Regions from separate parts of the Streptomyces sp. NPDC042201 genome, predicted to be linked through region 1. Evidence: riboswitches for the same ligand, from Rfam matches in the RefSeq annotation. Region 1 holds a riboswitch; each other region holds the start of a gene.

The links. Region 1 has a riboswitch for cyclic di-AMP ahead of ACZ6MZ_RS13025 (transglycosylase SLT domain-containing protein). Riboswitches for the same ligand answer to the same signal wherever they lie in the genome.
Region 2: another riboswitch for cyclic di-AMP. It lies ahead of ACZ6MZ_RS25925 (M23 family metallopeptidase); the one in region 1 lies ahead of ACZ6MZ_RS13025 (transglycosylase SLT domain-containing protein).
Region 3: another riboswitch for cyclic di-AMP. It lies ahead of ACZ6MZ_RS07995 (M23 family metallopeptidase); the one in region 1 lies ahead of ACZ6MZ_RS13025 (transglycosylase SLT domain-containing protein).
Region 4: another riboswitch for cyclic di-AMP. It lies ahead of ACZ6MZ_RS15510 (transglycosylase family protein); the one in region 1 lies ahead of ACZ6MZ_RS13025 (transglycosylase SLT domain-containing protein).

What each region holds. Positions count from the first base shown of each region.
Region 1 is NZ_JBVJDS010000004.1:592,860-598,421, reverse strand. It holds gene ACZ6MZ_RS13030 (M14 family metallopeptidase) at 1-978, shown strand, start outside; cyclic di-AMP (ydaO/yuaA leader) riboswitch at 1,346-1,503, shown strand; gene ACZ6MZ_RS13025 (transglycosylase SLT domain-containing protein) at 1,508-2,344, shown strand; gene ACZ6MZ_RS13020 (SDR family NAD(P)-dependent oxidoreductase) at 2,428-3,177, opposite strand; gene ACZ6MZ_RS13015 (aminoglycoside phosphotransferase family protein) at 3,424-4,422, shown strand; gene ACZ6MZ_RS13010 (hypothetical protein) at 4,540-5,562, shown strand, end outside.
Region 2 is NZ_JBVJDS010000011.1:178,305-183,866, forward strand. It holds gene ACZ6MZ_RS25910 (STM4012 family radical SAM protein) at 1-313, shown strand, start outside; gene ACZ6MZ_RS25915 (STM4011 family radical SAM protein) at 320-1,165, shown strand; gene ACZ6MZ_RS25920 (SGNH/GDSL hydrolase family protein) at 1,191-2,015, opposite strand; gene ACZ6MZ_RS25925 (M23 family metallopeptidase) at 2,186-3,088, opposite strand; cyclic di-AMP (ydaO/yuaA leader) riboswitch at 3,093-3,252, opposite strand; gene ACZ6MZ_RS25930 (tyrosine-protein phosphatase) at 3,696-4,508, shown strand; gene ACZ6MZ_RS25935 (DUF6126 family protein) at 4,551-4,742, opposite strand; gene ACZ6MZ_RS25940 (helix-turn-helix domain-containing protein) at 4,767-5,390, opposite strand; gene ACZ6MZ_RS25945 (aspartate aminotransferase family protein) at 5,477-5,562, opposite strand, start outside.
Region 3 is NZ_JBVJDS010000003.1:106,501-112,062, forward strand. It holds gene ACZ6MZ_RS07980 (DNA gyrase/topoisomerase IV subunit A) at 1-252, opposite strand, end outside; gene ACZ6MZ_RS07985 (M16 family metallopeptidase) at 443-1,798, shown strand; gene ACZ6MZ_RS07990 (M16 family metallopeptidase) at 1,816-3,198, shown strand; cyclic di-AMP (ydaO/yuaA leader) riboswitch at 3,382-3,551, shown strand; gene ACZ6MZ_RS07995 (M23 family metallopeptidase) at 3,565-4,338, shown strand; gene ACZ6MZ_RS08000 (GntR family transcriptional regulator) at 4,541-5,230, shown strand; gene ACZ6MZ_RS08005 (HPr family phosphocarrier protein) at 5,383-5,562, opposite strand, start outside.
Region 4 is NZ_JBVJDS010000005.1:419,014-424,575, reverse strand. It holds gene eno (phosphopyruvate hydratase) at 1-1,176, opposite strand, end outside; gene ACZ6MZ_RS15510 (transglycosylase family protein) at 1,422-2,108, opposite strand; cyclic di-AMP (ydaO/yuaA leader) riboswitch at 2,112-2,284, opposite strand; gene ACZ6MZ_RS15505 (transglycosylase family protein) at 2,549-3,493, opposite strand; gene ACZ6MZ_RS15500 (cytochrome P450 family protein) at 3,631-4,911, opposite strand; gene ACZ6MZ_RS15495 (nucleoside triphosphate pyrophosphohydrolase) at 4,977-5,562, opposite strand, start outside.

The sequences.
Region 1 (5,562 bases):
CCGCCCGCCGACTCCCGCTATCACACCTACGCGGAGATGAACGCGGAGATCGACCAGCGCATTCAGCAGTATCCGAATCTCATGTCCAAGCGTGTCATCGGCAAGACCTATGAGGGCCGGGACATCATCGCCGTCAAGGTGAGCGACAACGTCGCGACGGACGAGAGCGAGCCCGAGGTCCTTTTCACCCACCACCAGCATGCGCGCGAACATCTCACGGTGGAGATGGCGCTGTATCTGCTGCGTGAGATGGGCGCGGGATACGGCTCCGACTCGCGTATCACGAACGCCGTCAACAACCGTGAGATATGGATCGTGCCGGACCTCAACCCGGACGGCGGAGAGTACGACATCGCCTCCGGCGCGTACCGCAGCTGGCGCAAGAACCGTCAGCCCAACTCCGGCTCCTCGTACGTCGGTACCGACCTCAACCGTAACTGGAACTTCAAATGGGGCTGCTGCGGCGGCTCCTCCGGCTCCGCGAGCTCCGAGACCTACCGCGGCCGGGCCGCCGAGTCCGCCCCCGAGGTGAAGGTCGTCGCCGACTTCGTCCGCTCGCGGGTCGTCGGCGGCAAGCAGCAGATCAAGGCGGCCATCGACTTCCATACGTACAGCGAGCTGGTCCTCTGGCCGTTCGGCTGGACCAACGCCGACACCGCGCCCGGCCTGACCCAGGACGACCGTGACGCCTTCGCCGCCGTCGGCAGGAAGATGGCCGCGAGCAACGGGTACACGCCCGAGCAGTCCAGTGACCTGTACATCACCGACGGCTCGATCGACGACTGGCTGTGGGGCAACCAGAAGGTCTTCAGCTACACCTTCGAGATGTACCCGAGCTCCGGTGGCGGCGGCTTCTATCCGCCCGACGAGGTGATCGAGCGTGAGACCAGCCGGAACCGCGACGCGGTGCTCCAGCTGATCGAGAACGCCGACTGCATGTACCGGTCGATCGGCAAGGAGCAGCAGTACTGCGCGTGATCCCGCGCGTGGACCGCCGCGGCACGGCCTCGCCCGCCGTGCCGCGGCTTTCTGCGGCGGCCGGGCGGTTTGGGATGGTTTCTCCTCGTCAAGAGCGGCCTATAAGGGCGATTTGTCGGTGTTCTGCGTGGTGGCTCTGTTGCGGCCGTGATGTGTGTCACCTCTGTGGTGCGCCGTGGTTCCCGCTTCCTTCTCCATTTCCCTGTCAGGGAAGGAAAGTTGAGTTCCCCGGCATCGGATGAATAGCCGGATCTTTCCCGGCTGGATTCGAAAAGGGGATTGCGTTGCGAATTCGGGACTTGTTTCGCCCGGGCGGTCTCGCTTACGTTCGCGTCAATCCGGATGGACTGCCGAATCCTGCCGCCATCCGGAAACCGCGTCCACTCACGTACGGCAGGAGCGGGGGAACCAGGTAAGTCGCCGATCCGAAATCCGGACCGGCTTGGGGTGAAGCCGCATTCCACCGCGGCCGGGCAGCTCCAGCCCGAACCCGACAGCTCACCTCGCAGGCGACGGAGAGGAATGCGTCATGCCCGCACATGCAAAGCACCGTCGTCCCAGAACCAGCCCGCTCGCTCGACGCCTCGTCGCCGCGGGCACGGGTGGGGCGGCACTCGCCCTCCCGTTGGTGGCGGCGACAACCGCCGGCGCCGCGCCGTCGGCCCACCGTGTCACCGCGGAAGCGGACCCGGCGACTGCTGTCGCCGCTCAGAAGGACACCTCCGTGACCTACGTCGTGGTCGCGGGTGACTCCCTGTCCAAGATCGCCCGCGCCCATTCCGTGAGCGGCGGCTGGCAGAAGCTGTATCAGGACAACCGGCGGACCATCGGCGACAACCCGTCGCTGATTCGTCCCGGCCTCAAGCTGACGCTCGGTGGGAAGGCGGAGTCGCGGACGGCGACCACGTCCGCCGCCGATCAGGCGGCCACACCGGCGGTCGCCGCGAGCGCGCCGGTCGGTGCGAGTAGTGCCACCGTCCCGGCAGTCGCGACGGCGGAAGTCGCGCCGGCAGAAGTCGCGACCGAGGCAGTCGCACCGGCGTACACCAACGATCTGGACGGCTGGATAAAGGAGTCGCTGGACGTCATGGCCGCGCAAGGCATTCCCGGCAGCTACGACGGCATCTACAGGAACATCATGCGTGAGTCTTCGGGCAACCCGCTGGCCATCAACAACTGGGACTCCAACGCCGCGGCCGGAACACCGTCCAAGGGGCTGCTGCAGGTGATCGACCCGACGTTCCAGGCCTATCACGTGCCCGGTACGTCGATGGACAGTTACGACCCGGTCGCCAACATCACCGCCGCGTGCAACTACGCCGCCGACCGGTACGGCTCGATCGACAATGTGAACGGTCCTTACTGACCTACCGGCACAGCACATTCCCCTACTCGGCCCCGGGTAGGGGAATGTGCCGTGCCGGTAGGTCGCCGGTGCCGGTCCGATCCTCAGGCGGCGGTCAAGCCGCCGTCGAGGAAGACGGTCTGGCCGGTCATGAAGCCGGCGTGGTCGGAGCTGAGGAAGGCGATGGCCTCGGCGATCTCGTCCGGATCGCCCGCCCGGCCGAGGGGGACAGTGGCGACGAACGAACTCTTCGTCTCGTCGCTGCGGCCGATGAACCGGTCGAGCATCTCGGTCTGTACGGGGCCGGGGCCGACGGCGTTGACGCGCACGCCGAAGGCGGCGGCTTCCAGCGCGGCGGACCGGGTCAGGCCGATGACCGCGTGCTTGCTGGCGACGTAGAGCGCGCCGTTGGGGTAGCCCCTTTCGCCGAAGACGGAGCTGACGTTGACGATGGCGCCGGATCCCTGCGCCCGCATGGCCAGCAGCTCGTGCTTCATGCTCAGCAGCGTGCCGAGTACGTTCGTGTCGAAGGTCGCGGCGTACGTCTCCGGGGTCAGGTCGGTGATCGCGCTGAACTCGCCTTCGGTCCCGGCGTTGTTGACGGCGATGTCGAGGCGGCCGAAGCGCTCGATGGTTCCGTCGACGAGTGTCTTCAGGTCGTCGTCATGGCGCACGTCGGCGCGTATGAACTCCGCCTCGCCGCCCAGCTTGCGCAGTTCTTCGGCGAGGGCGAGGCCAGCTTCCTCGTGCCGTCCGGAGACGACGATATGCGCTCCGGCCGCCGCGAACGTGGTGGCTGTCGCGCGGCCGATGCCGGTCAGGGCTCCGGTGATGAGAACGACGGGAGTGGTCATGGCTGACAATTCCTTCTCGGATCGGGTGTGCTTCTCGTATCGGGTGCCGGCCGTCGAGCCACCGCGTTCGGCGTCGCGTCCGCAGACGATCACATGGGCGCCGCGCTCTGCCGCACACCTCGTAAGTGCGATAACCAATGAAAGCCGACCATTAATCCCAAAATGGACAGATAAGTCATCGAGCTGTCGTCCGGACCGGGAGAAAACCGGATGGAGACTCGGCCGGCCCGGTGATGTGATGGCGCGATGCGACGTGATGTGCCGGAGGTCGTGGACCGGGGGCGATACCGGGAAGCGGTCACACCGTGGGAGCAAGAGGCATGGCGGGGCGCGGCTCTCGGCTGGGCGGAGCGCGAGCTCGCCGCCCACGGGCTGCGGGAAACAGGGCAGCGGAAGGTCCGGCTGCGGCCGTGGTCCGTCCTGGTGCGGATGTCCGTCGAAGGACACGACGCCGTGTGGTTCAAGGCCAACCCACCCGCCAGCGGATTCGAAGCGGGTCTGGCCGAGGCCCTGGCTCGCTGGGTTCCGGAGCACGTATTGACGCCGCTCGCCGTCGACGCCGACCGTGGCTGGGCGCTGCTTCCGGACGGGGGCACGCTCTTCAGGGACGTACTCGACCGTGGCCCCGCCGACCCGCGTGCCTGGGAAGAGCCGCTGCGCCAGTACGCCGGAATGCAACACGCACTGCTTCCGTACACCGAGGAGATCGACATGCTCGGCGTCCCCGACGCGCGCGCGGCCGCGCTTCCTCGGACCTTCGACCGGATCGTCGAGGAGAACACCGCGCTGGAGGTCGACGACCTCAAGGCGTTGCGTGAGCTGCGGCCCCGGCTCGTGGACTGGTGTGAGGAGCTCGCGGGCGCGGGCGTCGCGGACTCGCTCGACCATTCCGATCTGCACGACGCCCAGCTCTTCGCCCCGGAGCCGGGCCGTTTCACCTTCTTCGACTGGGGCGACGCGGCCGTCGCCCATCCTTTCTGCAGCTTGCTGGTCCCCGCCCGGGCCGCCCGCGAGCGGTACGGGCCCGAGGTGCTGCCCCGGCTGCGGGACGCCTACCTGGAGCCGTGGACCGGAGGCGGCCGTACGACGGCGGAACTGCGACGCGCGGTGGGTCTGGCCTGGAGGCTCGGAGCGATCGGCCGGGCCTGCTCCTGGGGGCGGCTCTTCCCCGGGGCATCCGACAGCGTGGGCGGCGCGGAGAGCGCCCGGTGGCTGCGGGAACTCTTCACCGAGCCACCGCTCTAGAAGGCAACGCAGGAACGCGTCCTGACGGAGCGTCACACGACGCATGGGTCCGACGTCGCCCTACGTGGGTGTGGCCCCGGCGGGGCCGGGAGTGGTGGTGGTCGCTAGTCTGCCCGGATGCGTGGTGGGGGAAGCAACGGTGACAGTGGCGACGGGCGTGCCGAGGGGCTCGGCGTCGGGCCCGCGGACGGTTCCACCGAGCCGGGCGGCCGGTTCGGGCTGCTGAGAAAGCATTGGCTGCTCGCCTCCGCGGTGGCCGTGGTGGTGCTGGCCGCCGGTATCGCGGTCCCCCTGTCCGGCGGCGCCGACGACCAGGGCAACGACCCGTGCCGGCAGCTGCCCGCCTCGGTCCGGGCCCTCGCCGACGACCCCGCGGCGGCCACCAAGGCCCTCGACCCCGGGGACGATCTCGCCCGCCTCGGATCCGTGAAGAAGCTGCTGGTGCACGAGAAGGTGTGCGGTGACGGCGCCCGGGTTCTGGGGCGCATCGTGGACGGAGCCACCCGCTCCGCGGGCAAGGGTGAGCCGCACACCGAGGCGCAGGCGCGCAGCGCCTACGCGGTGGCCGCAGCGCTGCATGACACCGAACTCCCCACCGGGCTGGCGCCCGGCGTGGCACGGATGCTGGCCGAATACACGCTGGACGCGGCGCGTGACAACGGTTTCAGCATGAAGTCCGAGCCCGGCCCCGTGGCCCCCTCCGAGCAGGCCCGGCCGGACGAGAACGGCTGGGTGAGGCTCGGCCGCTTCCTCGCGCCCGGGGAGGCACACACCACGTTCGCGTACGTCGACCGGGCCGCGGACGCCGACGCGGACATCGAATACCTGATCGCCGAACTCGCCAGGGATCCGGAGGCGTTCGCGATTCTCTACGACGCCGAGCGGGCGAATCTCGCGCACTATCTGGAGCGGCTGACCGATGAGGGCGGCGACCCCGGCTTCCGCCCCTCGCGCCGCGAACCCTCCTCGACCGCGACGACCTGGCCCGACAACGATCTCCAGGACGTGGCAGACCGCGTCGGTAACCTGATGAAATACCGCGCCGCCTATACCAGGGACGGAACGATCTCGGAGCTCGCCGCCTTCGACAGGTCCGTACGCGAGCGGACCCGGGGCACCTTTCGTCCAGCGGACCGGCAG
Region 2 (5,562 bases), on a different contig from region 1:
GGAGGACTTCTCACGGGCCGAGGTGGGCTACCGGGTCGACGGCGACGAGCCGCGCCGTCGTCATCTTCTCCAGTCGCTCCTGCAGGCCGGGGGCATGGAAGTGGCCGGCTACCGCGAGCGGTTCGGCAGCGGCCCCGCCGAGGACTTCCCGGCGGAGCTGGGCCGGTTCGCGGCGCTCGGCTGGCTCGACGGCGGCGCGGGCCCCGGGCTGCTGCGGCTCTCCCCCGAAGGGCTCGCCCACTCGGACGCTCTGGGCCCGGCGCTCTTCTCCCCTGCCGTACGGGCCGCGATGGCCACGTACGAAGCGAAGTGAGACCCCGTGGACCTGACGATCCTCTACCGCGGCCCGCTCTCCTCCTGCGACTACGACTGTCCCTACTGCCCGTTCGCCAAGCGGCGCGACAGCCGCGAGCAGCTGCGCGCCGACCGGGCCGCCCTGGAGCGCTTCACCGCCTGGGCGTCGGCGCAGACGGAGGACCGGCTGTCGGTCCTGTTCACCCCCTGGGGCGAGGGTCTGGTCCGCTCCTGGTACCGGCGCGCGCTCACCGAGCTGTCCGGGCTGCCGCATGTCCGCCGGGTGGCCATCCAGACGAATCTCAGCTGCCGCACCGACTGGCTGGCGGACGCCGACCCACGGACGCTGGCCCTGTGGTGCACGTACCACCCGGGACAGACGCCGTACGACCGCTTCCTGGCGAAGTGTCATGACCTGGCCGACCGGGGCATCCGGTTCAGCGTGGGCGTCGTCGGCATCCCCAGCCATCAGGAGCACGCACGCCGGCTGCGCGCCGAGCTGCCCGGACACATCTATCTCTGGATCAACGCGGCCGAGGGGCACAGCTATACGGACGAGGAGGCCGACCGCTGGACGGAGCTCGATCCGCTCTTCCCGTACAGCCGCCATCCGCACCGCTCGGCCGGTCTGCCGTGCCGTACGGGTGAGTCGGTGATCTCGGTGGACGGGGAGGGTACGGTACGGCGCTGCCATTTCGTCCGCGCCGAGCTGGGCAATCTCTACGACGGGTCGTACCGGCGGGCGCTCGGCCCCCGGGCCTGCCCGCTGGCCGTGTGCGACTGTCATATCGGCTATGTGCATCTGGAGACGCTGCCGTTGTACGACGTCTTCGCTGGCGGGGTACTGGAGCGGATCCCGGCGGGGGCGTAGCGCGGGCCCCGGCACACCCCCGCCGTCAGTGCTTCAGCGGCAGCAGATCGGGCCGTTTGGCCGCGACATGGTCCCCGGAGGAGACGCCGCGCAGCCGGCGCCCGATCCAGGGCACCAGATACTCCCGCGCCCAGTGGATGTTGTCGCGCCGCACCTCGAACGTGCCGCGCGGCTGCTGTGGCGGCCACACCTGGTCCGGGTCTGCGGGCACGTCGAGGCCGAGCACCTGTGCGGCGCGCAGCGCGACACGGGTGTGTCCCTCGGGTGACAGATGCAGCCGGTCGCCGTCCCAGGCCCGCCTGTCCTGGACGGACTTGAGGGACCAGAGGTCGAGCACGGGACAGTCGTAGCGGTCGGCGATGGACCGTACATGAGCGGTGTACGTGGCGATCTTGCCGCGCAGATGGCGCAGCACGGGGACACCCCGGGTGTCGAAGCCGGTGGTCACCATGACGGTGCCCACGGCGCCGGTGAGGTCGGCGACGGCGCGTTCGAAGCGCTCGGCGACATCGTCGGGGTCGGTGCCGGGCCGGATGATGTCGTTGCCTCCGGCGCAGAAGGTCACCAGGTCCGGGCCGAGTTCCTTCGCGCGCGGTATCTGCTCGTCGACGATCTGGTCCAGCAGCCGGCCGCGTACGGCGAGATTGGCGTACCGGAAATCGCCGTGCACGGCGTCCGCCGTCTCGCCGGAGACCGGAAGCTGGTCCGCGAGCAGAACCGCGAGGCGGTCCGCCCAGCCGACGTACAGCCCGTCGGGTCCTGGGTCTCCCACGCCTTCCGTGAAGCTGTCACCGATCGCCGTGTACGACCCGAATACGCCTCTTCTTCTTGATCTCGAATCGTCTGCCACAGCAGCACATCTTTCACCCGTGGATGTGACCTACGCGACCGTAAGAAGGAGTTGACGGTGGGTGAGATATGCCATCGGTCAAGATTCGCCCAAGCGGGAATACGCGAAATGATCTCCGCCCGGCACTCCAGGTGCCGGGCGGAGGTGATGTCATATCAGGGCTTCCCCGATCAGATGGAGACGCCGTGCTGACGGAGGAATTCCAGCGGGTCGATGTCCGAGCCGTACTCCGGGCCGGTCCTGATCTCGAAGTGCAGGTGCGGTCCTGTGACATTGCCGGTGGCGCCGGAGAGCCCGATCTGCTGGCCCTCGCTGACGGTCTGGCCGGCCGAGACGGAGAGGGAGGACATGTGGCCGTACTGCGAGTAGTGGCCGTCGCTGTGCTGGATGACGACCTGGTTGCCGTACGAGCCGCCCCAGCCGGCCGTCACGACGGTGCCCGCGCCGACCGCCTTCACCACGGTGCCGGTGGAGGCCGAGAAGTCCACACCGGTGTGGTAGCCGCTGGACCAGCTGCTGCCGGAGGCGTGGTACGGCGTGCTGGGCTGCCCGCCGTCGATGGGCAGGGTGAAGCCGGAATCGCTGCTCGGCGCGGGGGTCTCGGTGGCCGGGGCGGTGGGCTCCGTGACGGTGGACGGCTCCGAGGGCTCCTCGGACGGCTCCGCGGGCTTCGGGGGCTTGCTGGAGGTCGTGGCCGGGGTCGCGGAGTGGGCGGCCCTGGCCTTGGCGCCGAGGGTGAGCTTCAGGCCGGGGTGGATCAGCGACGGGTCGGCGCCGATCGCCTTGCGGTTGTCCTTGTACAGCTTGTGCCAGCCGCCGCGGACCTTGTGGTCGCGGGCGATCTTGGACAGATAGTCGCCGGCGACCACGGTGTAGAGCCTCGGGGACTTGGCGGAGGCGGACAGGCTCTGGGCCGTGTGCGCGACGGAGGCGGACTGCGGCGCGGCCTTCTCGGCGGCGTGCGCACCGGTGGCGCCCATGAGCGGAAGCGCGAGGGCGGCCCCGCCCGCGCCGGCGACGATGAATCCGCGGGCAATCGGGTTGGACTTGGGACGGCGATGCTTACCGGGCATGACGAATTCCTCTCCGGCGCCTGCGAGGTAAGCTGTCGGGTTCGGGCTGGAGATGCCCGGCCGCGCGTGCTGCGCGACTTCACCCCAAGCCGGTCCTGGCCTAAGGGCCGGCGTACTACCTGGGTTCCCCGCTCCTGCCACGCGTGGATGGGTGAGTGCGAATTCCGAGCGGCGGCAGGATTTGGCGTTCCGCTCGGATTGAGGGTGAACGTAGGCGAGTCGGGACGGCCTGAACAAGCCCTCTGATTTCCGCCGATGACACCCGCTTCGATATCACCGGGGAATTCCGGTCACCCTGCGTGGATTACCGATCTTCGGATTCCATGTGAGGCGGCAAATTCCGTTTCTTGGTACAGCCACGCAACGTCACGGATATGATCCTGCTCACTGGCCGAGGCTCATCTCGCCCTCGACCGGGGCACGTTGGGCCAAATATCCCAATGCGGACAGATGATGATTTGGGCGATATCAACCCGTGCGCGATGTCCGAATAATGTCGATCTGTATCCCCGGCGGTCGAACTGATTGCCGTGCGAACAGATGTCGTAGGGTCAGGAGTCGACATCGTCGGCGAGCAGCGCCGACGGCAGACACGGAGGAGCAGGCCGTGACGCAGCAGCTGCCGCAGGTCCCGTCGACCGAGCCCGAGCTGTCCGGAGTGCGCAACTTCCGTGACGTGGGCGGGCTGCCGACCACGGACGGCCGACGGGTACGGTACGGACGGCTCTTCCGCAGCGGCCATCTCGCCAACGCCACCGCGGCCGACGCCGCCTTCCTCTCCTCCCTCGGCCTGCACACGGTCTTCGACTTCCGCAATGCCGCCGACCTCAAGCTCGACGGCGTGGACGTGGAGCTGGCCGGGGTGCGAAATGTGAACATTCCGCTCACCGACCCGGCCGACGGCGCCGAGTTCTGGAAGATGGTCCGGGACGGTGATCTCGACCAGCTGCGCTCGCTCCTGTCGGACGGCAAGGCCGCGGACCGGATGATCAACTCGTACCGGGCGATCATCACGGACCGCGTCGCCGAGCACAGCCGGGTGCTGCACGCCCTCGCCGAGGAAAGCGTCCCGGCGCTGATGCACTGCGCGGCGGGCAAGGACCGGGCAGGGCTCTCCATCGCCGTGTCCCTGCTCGCGGTCGGGGTCGAGCCCGAGGCGATCGAGGCCGACTATCTGAAGTCGAACGACCCGCACCGCCGTTATCTCGTACGCCGCAGCGACAACTCGCCCGCCGGCAAGTCCCCCGAGGTGATGGAGCTGCTCAGCCCGCTCTTCGACGCCCGCGCCGAATACCTCGCCGCGGCCTTCGAGACCATCGAGAAGACCTGGGGCACCACCGACCGCTATCTCACCGAGGGCCTCGGCCTCGCCCCCGAGACCCGCGAGCGGCTGCGCGCCCGTCTCCTCGACGAGAGCTGACCGAGCGGCGGCGGGCCGGCCGCCCCGGCCCTCGCCGCTGCCCTACTGCCCGCGCGCTCCCAGTTCGAAGAGCAGGTAGAGGAAGCCCGCGAAGAGATGGCCGGCCACCAGATAGGCGAAGAGCCGGATCACCAGCCCACGGGGGAACGACTTCTCCTCATGCGTGACGCGCGCCGGCCCGGCTTCCGGCTCGGCAGGCGTCGCGGCCGGGTTCCCGGCTGGATTCTCCGACATGGTGACTGGCCTTTCTCTGGCAGGTCAGCGGCGATGGGCCCCGCCACCGAGGCACAGCTCGGCGGCGGGGCTCTGCAGCAGGGTATGGACGAAGAGCAGCTCGGTCCCGGCGGGCCCGGCGGCCGCGATCCGGTGCGGTGTGAGCGAGTCGAAGTGCGCGCTGTCCCCCGGGCCGAGCACATGCACGGCGTCCCCGAGGCTCAGCCGCAGCCGTCCTTCGAGGACATAGAGCCACTCCTCCCCCGGGTGTACGCGGACGAGGTCACCCTGCGCCCCGTACGGCACCTGGACGCGCAGCGGCTGCATGGCCCGGCCCGAGCCGCCCGCCTGGTGGTACGTCCAGCCGTCCGCCTCCACGGGCTCCGTCCGGCCGGCGCGGACGATGGGGTCGCGCTCCGGCGGGATCTCCCCGAGCAGCTCGGAGACGGTCGTCCCGTAGATACGGGCCAGGGCCAGCAGCATGGGCAGGGAGGGCTGCCGGCGGCCCGTCTCCAGCCGGGAGAGATGGGCGGGGGACAGCCCCGCCCGCCCGGCGGCGGTCTCCAGGGTGAGGCGCCGGCCACGGCGCAGCTCGCGCAGGCGTGGCGCGACATCGGGGAGCTCGTCGGGCAGCTCGCCCGTCGGCTCTCCGGTGGGAGGAGTGCTCATACCTCCATTGGGCCAAAATATTTCCTCCGGGGCAACTTTCTTGCCCCGGAGGCAAATACGCCGTCCACCGCGTGCGAGGCCGCGTCCTACCGGTTGGCGACGGCCTGCTTCACCAGTGTCCTGCCGAAGTCCCACATCAGTCCGCCACCGCCATGGGCGTCGTCCATCACCG
Region 3 (5,562 bases), on a different contig from region 1:
CATCACCTCGCCGACGACACGCGCGCACTTCACATAGCCGCGGTCGGGGCGCAGGCCCATCTCGTTCATCTGGTACACGATGCGGCGGTGCACCGGCTTCATACCGTCACGGGCGTCCGGCAGGGCCCGGGAATAGATCACCGAGTACGCGTACTCGAGGAAGGAGCCCTGCATTTCATCGACCACGTCGATGTCGAGGATCTTCTCCTCGAAGTCCTCCGGCGGCGGGGTCTTCGTGCTGCGGCGGGCCATCGCTGCTGCGGCTCCTTCACAGGTTCTGTACGGCAACTTCTGGAACTGACGCGGACCATTGTGGACCGAGCCGCTGACACCGCCGACCTCGACCCGTCGTTGAGCGTGTGCGGCACGGGAACTTCGCCAGGTGTCAGCACGCTTGCATACAGTGGCAGGACTTCTCCATATCGCGATCGAAGGGACGTACATGCCCATGGGTCACACGGCCACAGCGCAGGCCGGTTCCGGCGGCCTGACAGCGACAGAGCACCGGCTGGCCAACGGCCTGCGCGTGGTCCTCTCCGAGGATCACCTGACCCCGGTCGCCGCGGTCTGCCTCTGGTACGACGTCGGCTCACGCCATGAGGTCAAGGGCCGTACGGGCCTCGCCCACCTCTTCGAGCACCTGATGTTCCAGGGCTCGGCGCAGGTGCCGGGGAACGGCCACTTCGAACTGGTTCAGGGCGCCGGCGGCTCCCTGAACGGCACGACCAGCTTCGAGCGCACCAACTATTTCGAGACGATGCCCACCCACCAGCTGGAGCTGGCGCTCTGGCTGGAAGCCGACCGGATGGGCTCCCTGCTCGCCGCGCTCGACGACCAGTCCATGGAGAACCAGCGGGACGTCGTCAAGAACGAGCGCCGCCAGCGGTACGACAACGTGCCCTACGGTACGGCCTTCGAGCGGCTGACCGCACTGGCGTACCCCGAGGGCCACCCCTACCACCACACCCCCATCGGGTCGATGGCAGACCTGGACGCCGCGACGCTGGAGGACGCCCGCGCGTTCTTCCGTACGAACTACGCGCCGAACAACGCGGTGCTGTCGGTCGTCGGCGACATCGACCCCGAGCAGACGCTCGCCTGGGTCGAGAAGTACTTCGGCTCGATCCCGTCCCACGACGGCAAGAACCCGCCGCGTGACGGCACGCTCCCCGACGTCATCGGCCAGGAGCTGCGCGAGGAGATCCACGAGGAGGTCCCGGCGCGCGCGCTGATGGCCGCCTACCGGCTGCCGCAGGACGGCACCCGCGAGTGCGACGCCGCCGACCTGGCGCTCACCGTCCTCGGCGGCGGCGAGTCCTCCCGCCTGCACAACCGTCTGGTGCGCCGGGACCGGACCGCGGTCGCCGCGGGCTTCGGGCTGCTGCGGCTGGCCGGCGCACCCTCGCTCGGCTGGCTGGACGTGAAGACGTCCGGTGGCGTCGAGGTCCCGCAGATCGAGGCCGCGGTCGACGAGGAGCTGGCCCGCCTCGCCGCCGAGGGCCCGACCGCGGAGGAGATGGAGCGGGCGCAGGCCCAGTTGGAGCGCGAGTGGCTCGACCGGCTCGGCACCGTCGCGGGCCGCGCCGACGAACTGTGCAGGTTCGCCGTGCTGTTCGGTGACCCGCAGCTGGCGCTGACCGCCGTGACGCGCGTGCTGGACATCACCGCGGACGAGGTGCGGGCGGTCGCCGCGGCGCGGCTGCGCCCGGACAACAGGGCGGTGCTGGTGTACGAACCGGTGACCGCCGAGGACACGGCCGCCGACGAGACCGACGAGCACGAGGGGGCGGACCAGTGACCGACGCTGCCGTGACCATGGACTTCCACCCGCAGCCGACCGCCGGCGAGGCCAGGCCCTGGGCCTTCCCGGCCCCCGAGCGTGGGGCGCTGCCCAACGGCCTGACGGTGCTGCGCTGCCACCGCCCCGGCCAGCAGGTGGTGGCCGTCGAGATCAATCTCGACGCCCCGCTGGACGCCGAGCCCGAGGGGCTCGACGGCATCGCCACGATCATGGCGCGCGCCTTCTCCGAAGGCACCGACAAGCGCAGCGCCGAGGAGTTCGCCGCCGAGCTGGAGCGCTGCGGCGCCACGCTCGACGCGCACGCCGACCACCCGGGCGTACGGATCTCCCTGGAGGTCCCCGTCTCCCGGCTGCCCAAGGCGCTCGGGCTGCTCGCCGAGGCGCTGCGCGCCCCCGCCTTCGCGGACAGCGAGGTCGAGCGGCTGGTACGCAACCGGCTCGACGAGATCCCGCACGAGACCGCCAACCCGGGCCGCCGCGCCGCCAAGCAGCTCTCCAAGGAGCTGTTCCCCGCCTCCTCGCGCATGTCCCGGCCGCGCCAGGGCACCGAGGAGACGGTGGAGCGGATCGACGCCGCGGGCGTGCGCTCCTTCTACGAGGCGCACGTACGCCCCGCCACGGCCACCGCGGTGGTCGTCGGTGACCTCACCGGGGTCGATCTGGACGCGGTGCTCGCCGACACCCTCGGCGACTGGACCGGCAACACCGCCGCTCCCCGTCCGATGCCGCCCATCACGGCCGACGACACGGGCCGCGTGGTGATCGTGGACCGGCCGGGCGCGGTACAGACCCAGCTGCTGATCGGCCGTATCGGCGCCGACCGGCACGACCGGGTCTGGCCGGCCCAGGTGCTGGGCACGTACTGCCTGGGCGGCACCCTCACCTCCCGGCTCGACCGGGTGCTGCGCGAGGAGAAGGGCTACACCTACGGCGTGCGGTCCTTCGGCCAGGTGCTGCGCTCCTCGGCGCCGTCCGCCCCGGGCGGGGCGACGGGCGCCGCGATGCTCGCCATCAGCGGCTCCGTGGACACCGCGTCCACGGGCCCGGCGCTGGAGGACCTCTGGAAGGTGCTGCGCACCCTCGCGGCGGAGGGCCTCACCGACGCCGAGCGCGATGTGGCCGTCCAGAATCTGGTGGGCGTCGCACCGCTGAAGTACGAGACGGCGGCGTCCGTCGCGGGCACGCTGGCCGACCAGGTCGAGCAGTTCCTCCCGGACGACTTCCAGGCGCAGTTGTACGCGCGGCTGGCCGAGACGGGCACCGTCGAGGCGACGGCCGCCGCGGTCAACGCCTTCCCGGTGGACCGGCTCGTCACGGTCCTCGTCGGGGACGCCGCGCAGATCAAGGAGCCGGTCGCGGCTCTGGGCATCGGTGACGTGACGGTGGTCACCGGCTGATCCCGCCGTGAGAGGAGCCCCGGCGACGCCGTCGCCGGGGCTCTCTTATGTCCCTTTTATTGGAGAGATCGCCTATCTGCCCTGTGGTGTGCGCTACAAAGGGGCCTGTCTGTTTGGTGATTGAAAGACGGCCCGCTTAGCGTCGGTCCGGCTGTTCGCCAGTTACGCCGTATTCGCGGCATCGGGCAGCCATCGCCGAGTCCCCGTCAGGCGCGAGCCTGGGGAGCCGGGGACCCACACGCAGTCCCTGGGGTGAATCGGACACCTTCGCGCTCACCCGTGCGGAGGAGTCCGTAGGAGACCTTCCTGCTCCGAACCCGTCAGCTAACCCGGTAGGCGAGAAGGAAGGAAAGGACCAGCCACTTCATGGCGTTCACCCGTGCCACCGGGAAGCATCGTGCCCGGAGCCGAACGACCCGCAGGGGCGCGCGTATCGCAGGCTTCGCGACCCTCACCGCCACCGGCGTCATCGGCACTCTGGCCGCCCCGGCGCACGCCGCCGGTACGGACGTCCCGTCAGGCCGCCAGGGCGGCCAGGACCGGGCCATCGTCATCGACGACTCCCTCGCCGGAGTGATCGAGGCCCAGGCCGAGGCGCAGCACCGGGCCGCCGCCCTGGCCAGGGCGGAAGCCGACGCCAGGGCCGCGGCGAAGGCCAAGGCGGAAGCCAGGGCCAAGGAGATCCGCGAGGAGGAGGAGCGCGCCGCCCGCGCCGCCGAGCGCAAGCGTCTCAACTCCTTCCGGCTGCCGCTCGCCGGCTCGTACGTCACCACCGGCTATCAGTCCGGCGGCTCCCTGTGGTCCTCCGGCAGCCACTCGGGCATCGACTTCCGCGCCGCGACCGGCAGTTCGGTCGTGGCCGTGGGCACGGGCACCGTCGTCGAGGCCGGCTGGGGCGGCTCGTACGGCAACAACATCGTCCTCCGGATGAACGACGGCACGTACACGCAGTACGGCCATCTCTCCTCGGTCGGCGTCTCGGTCGGCCAGTCCGTCACCCCCGGGCAGCGGATCGGCCTGTCCGGCGCGACCGGCAACGTCACCGGACCGCACCTCCACTTCGAGGCCCGGACGAGCCCGGACTACGGCTCCGACATCGACCCCGTCGCGTATCTGCGCGCGCACGGCGTGAGCCTCTGACCGTCCGGACCGCTCCGGTCCCGCTTTGTCCGCCCGAAGGCCCCGGCTGCCCGCCGGGGCCTTCCGCGTCCGCCCGGCTGCCGCGGCCAAGAGATATCCAACGATTCCGGGCACCCATCGGAAATTCGCGTGCATTGCAATAGAGTCACGGAACAGGTGTCGATCGGCAGCGTTTCGCGCGGATTAAAGCGGAGGTTTGAACATGCGCATTCCCGCGCACTCGGTATGCACAGCGATCCGTGACGACATCATCTCCGGTGTATTCGAGCGGGGCGGCCGGCTCACCGAGGAGCAGCTCGCGCGGCGCTACGGGGTCTCCCGCGTCCCGGTGCGCGAAGCCCTGCGCACCCTGGAGTCGGAGGGCTTCGTGACGACCCGCCGCCATGTCGGCGCGTGTGTGGCCGAGCCCTCGGACCAGGAGGCGGCGGATCTCCTCGATGTGCGGCTGCTGCTGGAACCGCTGGGTGCGGCGCGCGCCGCCCAGCGTCGTACGGAAGCCCATCTCAAGGTGCTCCGCGGCCTGGTCAGGCTGGGCCAGGAGCGGGCCCGCCGGGGCCAGGGCGAGGATCTGCGCTCGCTCGGCGCCTGGTTCCACGAGACCCTCGCCCAGGCCTCGGGGAGCCCCGCGCTCACCGCTCCGCTCACCCAGCTGAGACACAAGATCGCCTGGATGTACACCGTCGAGCAGCCCGCCCATCCGGTGGAGTCCTGGGCGGAGCACGGCGCGATCGTGGACGCGGTGGCGCGCGGCGACGCGGAGCGCGCCCGGGCGCTGACGGCGCTGCACGCGGAGCGGACCGCGGGGGTGCACCGGCTGCGGCGCCCCGAGCGCGGCCGGGAAAAGATGAGGGCTTCGCAACATGATGTAAACACCGCGAGTGCCCGCACTTAACAATCGCGCCGTATACAAAGAAGAGAATTCCGCAGGACCTGTTTTCTGCTGCCCGCACGAAATAAACAGAGCCGCGGTGGGCTGAATTCAGCGCATCGCGGCTCTGTCATGGAAATGTTCCGTACGGGCCCGGCCGTCCGGGAAAATCGGCGTCAGACGGTCTCGGGAAGCTCGTCCAGCCCTTCGGCGACCAGCCTCGCCAGCCGGTCCAGAGCGACATCGGCGCCGTCCGCCTCGGAAGCGAGCACGATCTCCTCGCCGCCCTGCGCGCCCAGGCCGAGCACCGCGAGCATGGACGCGGCGTTGACCGGGTTGCCGTCGGCCTTCGCGAT
Region 4 (5,562 bases), on a different contig from region 1:
GCGGGCCGGGGCGCCGGTCTTGATCTGGCCGCAGTTGGTGGCGACGGCGAGGTCGGCGATGGTGACGTCCTCGGTCTCACCGGAGCGGTGGGACATCATGCACTTGAAGCCGCTGCGCTGGGCCAGCTCGACGGCGTCCAGGGTCTCGGTCAGCGAACCGATCTGGTTGACCTTCACGAGCAGGGCGTTGGCGGAGCCCTCCTCGATACCGCGCGCCAGCCGCTCCGGGTTGGTGACGAACAGGTCGTCGCCGACGATCTGGACCTTGGCGCCGAGCTTGTCCGTGAGGACCTTCCAGCCGGCCCAGTCGTCCTCGAAGAGCGGGTCCTCGATGGAGACCAGCGGGTACGAGGCGACGAGCTCCTCGTAGTACTCGGTCATCTCGGCGGCCGAGCGGGACTTGCCCTCGAACGCGTACGAGCCGTCCTTGTAGAACTCGGACGCGGCGACGTCGAGCGCGAGCGCGATGTCCTTGCCGGGGGCGTAACCGGCTTCCTTGATGGCTTCGAGGATCAGGTCCAGCGCGGCGCGGTTGGAGTCCAGGTTCGGCGCGAAGCCGCCCTCGTCGCCGAGGCCGGTGGAGAGCCCCTTCTCCTTCAGGACCTTCTTGAGCGTGTGGTAGACCTCGGCGCCCCAGCGCAGCGCCTCGGAGAAGGACTCCGCGCCGATCGGGGCGATCATGAACTCCTGGATGTCCACGTTGGAGTCGGCGTGCGAGCCGCCGTTCAGGATGTTCATCATCGGAACGGGCAGCAGGTGCGCGTTCGGGCCGCCCAGGTAGCGGAAGAGCGGGAGGTCGGAGGCCTCGGAGGCGGCGTGCGCGACGGCGAGGGAGACGCCGAGGATGGCGTTGGCGCCGAGCGACGACTTGTCCGGGGTGGCGTCCAGGTCGAACATCGCCTGGTCGATCAGGCGCTGCTCGGTGGCGTCGTACCCGACCAGCTCCGGGCCGATCTGCTCGATGACGGCGAGGACGGCCTTCTCGACACCCTTGCCCTGGTAGCGGTTCTTGTCACCGTCGCGGAGCTCAAGGGCCTCGAACGCACCGGTGGAGGCACCGGAGGGGACAGCAGCACGACCCGTGCTGCCGTCGTCGAGGCCGACCTCGACCTCGACCGTGGGGTTGCCTCGGGAGTCAAGGATTTCCCGGGCTACGACGACGTCGATGGACGGCACGAGCATCTCCTTCTGGGATGTGACGCTTGAGTGCAGGGTCTTCTTGGCCTTGCGGCAAGAGCCTAACCGCTCGGGATCGTCGGCAGGCCGGTGCCCGCCCGCTGAGACCGTCCGGCCCTCGGAGGGCGGGGCGGACAGCGGAAACCCCGGCCCGGCGCGTACGGGGGAGAACGCGCCGGACCGGGGTGGCCGGGGCCGGCCGGCCGGGCCGCCGGACCGGGGTGGTCGGGGCCGGCCGGGGCGGGTCAGCTCAGGTGGAGCAGCTGGCCCGGGTGGATGACGTCGGCGTCCTTGACGATGTCCTTGTTCAGCTCGAACAGCTTCTTCCAGCCACCCTTGACGTGGTGGGCACCGGCGATCTTGGAGAGGGTGTCGCCGGACTTGACCTTGTACTCGCCGTCGCCCTTCTCGACCGGGGCGGGACGGCTCTCGCCGCGCGAGGCGGCCTGCGCGTCACTACGGACGGGCTGCTCCGGCTGGGGGGCGGGCTGGGCCTGCTCCTTCTGCTGGGGAACGGGCTGCGCTGCGGAGTCGGCCGAGCCGCCGTCGTACGCGGCGTTGGACAGGTTCACGCCGCAGCTGGGCCAGGCACCCTTGCCCTGGCCGGCCAGGACCTTCTCGGCGACGGCTATCTGCTGGGACTTGGAGGCCTGGTCGGCCCTGGCGGCGTAGGCGCTGCCGCCGTACGCGGCCCAGGTGGAGGTGGTGAACTGGAGGCCACCGTAGAAGCCGTTGCCGGTGTTGATGGACCAGTTGCCGCCGGACTCGCACTGGGCGACCTGGTCCCACTCGGACGGGGTCGCGGCGGAGGCGGACGTGGCACCGATCAGCGGCGCCGCGACGACGGCACCGGTCATGCCGGCGAGAGTGGCGTAGCGAACAGCCCTGGACGAGGACGGGCGACGGTGCTTGGCCTTGCTGGAACGCAGCATGGAGCTTCTCCTCACCGACGCCTACGAGGTCAGCTGTCGGGTTCGGGCCAAGTGAGTTGCCCGGCCGCGCGCTCTCGCACACGACTTCACCCCAAGCCGGTCGTCGGCCGTCTCTCGACGGCCGGGCCGGCACGAACCTTTGGGTCCCCCGCTCCTGCCTTCGGCGCTTGACGCGACGATTACTCCCCCCGACCGACGGCAGGATTCGGCGTGACGGTCGACGAGGCCCGCGGTGCGAGCGGTTCAGACCGTAATCACAGGTCTGCCGGATATCCAAAGGGGCGCATAGGTGAGAAAACGCCCTTATCCCCCGGCGGATCGTGGGTGTTTACGCAGGTGAGGGATCCAGCGGGTCAACGGACGGAGCAAAAAGCCCGAGTTGCGGCAAAGAGACCCTTGTCTCACTTGCACAGAAGCGGACATAGGGCCTCTAACTTCCCCTACTTCACGCCGAGATCAAGGCTCTGGCCAGGAAGGATGAGGTCGGGGTCGGAGCCGACGGTGTCCTTGTTCGCCTCGTAGAGCGCGGTCCAGCCGCCGGGCACCTCCTGCTCGTCGGCGATGAGCCAGAGGCAGTCGCCGGACTGGACGGTGTACGCACCATCCGCGCCCTCCGCCCCACCGTCGACGCCGTCCGCGTCGCGTGTCGATCCGTCACCTCGCGAGGCATGACGTCCAGATTCGCGGTCTTCGCCCGAATTGCCCGAAGCAGATTCTTCCGGGGCGGCGTCGCCGCGGTGCTTGCCGGTGGCCGGATCCGTACCGTCCGCGCCCTCCGCGTCGGAGCCGTCCGAGGCGTCGGAGCCGTCCGAGCCGGAGCCGCCCGCGGACCCGGAGGGGGCCGGCTTGTCCGTCTGCTTCTCCGCGCCGTCCGGAGTCGACGGGGACTTTGACGGCGACTTGGACGGAGACTTTGACGGGGCCGTGTCCGCCGGATCGGCGCTCCCTCTGTCCTTCGGGGTTCCGGACGCGTCGGGGGCGGCCCCCGGGTCGACGCCGGGCAGGGCGCCGTCGTCCGTCAGCCCCGAGATCGCCGCACAGCTGAGCCAGGCCGTCGGCCCCTGCGCGGCGAGCACCTTCTCGGCTATCGCGATCTGCTGGGAGCGGCTCGCGAGGTCGGCGCGGGCCGCGTAGTCCCCGCCGCCGAAGTCGTCCCAGGTCTCCTGCGAGATCTGCAGTCCGCCGTAGTAGCCGTTACCGAGGTCCGCGCTCCACATTCCGCCGCTCTCGCACTCGGCGACGTGATCCCAGGTGGTGGCGTCGGCCGCGACGGCGCCGGTGGCACCGAGCAGCGGGATCGCGAGCGCCGATCCGGTCACCCCTGCCGCGACGATCAGGGCGGGGGCCTGGCGAGGTCGACGGTGCCGGCCGTTCGCGGAGCGCATGCGGTTGCCTTCCGTGAGACTGTCAATTCGACTACGGCGTGTTGCTGCTGAGTCGTCGGTGAACGTAGCGGTACTCGAACGCTTGTCACAAGTCGATGCAGCAGAGATCACGCGAAAGTCACAGTCCTGACGTTCCGTCAGCCGGACAATGGCGTGAACTGCACCGGAAGCGTGCGCAATCCACGCATGATGAGCCCTCCGCGCCATCGCAAATCAGCAGGATCCTGGGCAAGCCGCACATCGGGCAGCCGGGTCAGCAACGTGGCGAGCGCGGCCTGTCCCTCCAGCCGGGCGAGCGGGGCGCCGAGGCAGTAGTGGATGCCGTGCCCGTAGCCGAGATGCTGATTGTCACGGCGAGCGAGATCGAGCGTGTCCGGATCGGCGAACCGCTCCGGGTCACGGTCGGCGGCGGCGAGTACGACCAGGACGGGATCGCCCGCCGCGATCCGCTGTCCGCCGAGCGTCAGCGGCTCGGTGGCGTAGCGCCAGGTCGCCATCTCCACGGGCCCGTCGTACCGCAGCAGCTCCTCGACCCCCGACGCGAGCAGCCCCGTCTCCCCCGCGTCGAGCGAGCGCTGTAGCCGCGCGCGCTGCTCGGGGTGGCGCAGCAGGGCGTACATCCCGTTGCCGATGAGGTTGACCGTGGTCTCGAACCCCGCGAAGAGCAGGATGAAGGCCATCGCCGCGGCTTCGTTCTCGGTGAGGTGCTCGCCGTGGTCGCTGGAGCGGATCAGGCCGGAGATCAGGTCCTCGCCGGGGTTCTCCCTCTTACGGTGGATGAGCTCGGCGAGATATCCGCGCATCTTCTTGACCGAGCGCGCGACCCCGCCGCGCGGCCCGCCGCCGTGCCGGATCATCATGCCCGCCCAGTCCCGGAAGTCGTCCTGGTCCTCGCGCGGCACCCCCAGCAGATCGCAGATCGCGTAGATGGGCAGCGGGAAGGCGAAGTCATGGATCAGGTCCGCCTCCCCGTCGGCCGCGAAGCCGTCGATGAGCCGGTCCGTCAGCTCCTGTACGCGCGGGGCGAACTCGGCGACCGTACGGGGCGTGAACGCCTTGGACACCAGCCGCCGCAGCCGGGTGTGGTCGGGCGGGTCGATATTCAGCAGGTGCGTCATCAGCTCCGCCTTGCGCTCCCCGGGGATCCCCGTCTTCCCCTTGGCGTGCGCCGGTCCCGCGTGATGCGTGGGGTTCTTGGAGAGCCGCGGGTCGGCGAGCGCCTGCCTGGCGTCGCCGTACCGCGTCACGAGCCAGGCCTCGACCCCGCTGGGCAGCGCGGTCCTGTGCACGGGCGCGTGCTCGCGCAGCCAGGCGTAGGCGGGGTAGGGATCGGTGGCGAACTCCCAGGTGAAGAGCGCGGGCACCTCATCGGGTCCGTCGTGCGCGGGGGCCGGGGCGGCGGCAGGCTGATCGGGCATGCCCCGACAGTAACGGCCTGATCAGGCGCGGATCAGCGGTGGATCGGCCGCGGATCAGCCGCGGATCAGCCGCGGTCGGGGTGGCCCTCGGCGGCGCGGATCGCGTCCCGGTAGGTACGGGCGGCGACGCGCAGGGCGGTTTCCGGGTCGACGCCGGTCTCCTCCGCGCGTACGGCCAGGGCGAGCAGCTCGTACCCGATGCCCTCGCCGCGCGGGACCGGGACCTCCAGGGCGGCGGTGCGGGCGCGGCCCGCGAGCTTGGAGGCGAGAGCCAGTCCTGGCTGGCCCAGCGGTACGCCGTCGGTGACCGAGTCGCGCTGCTTCTCGACCGCTTTCATCCGGAGCCAGTGCTCCTTGACCTCCGCCGGGGTCTCGGCCGTCTCGTCACCGAAGACATGGGGATGGCGGTGGATGAGCTTGTCCACGATCGTGCCGGCGACATCGTCGATGGAGAACGGCTCGATCTCCTCGTCCAGGCCGTCCTGGGCGATCCGGGCGTGGAAGACGACCTGGAGGAGTACGTCCCCGAGCTCCTCGCGCAGTTCGTCGCCGTCGCCGTCCTCGATCGCCTCGACGAGTTCGTACGCCTCCTCGATGCCGTACTTGGCGAGGCCCTGGTGCGTCTGCGTCGACGACCACGGGCACTCGACG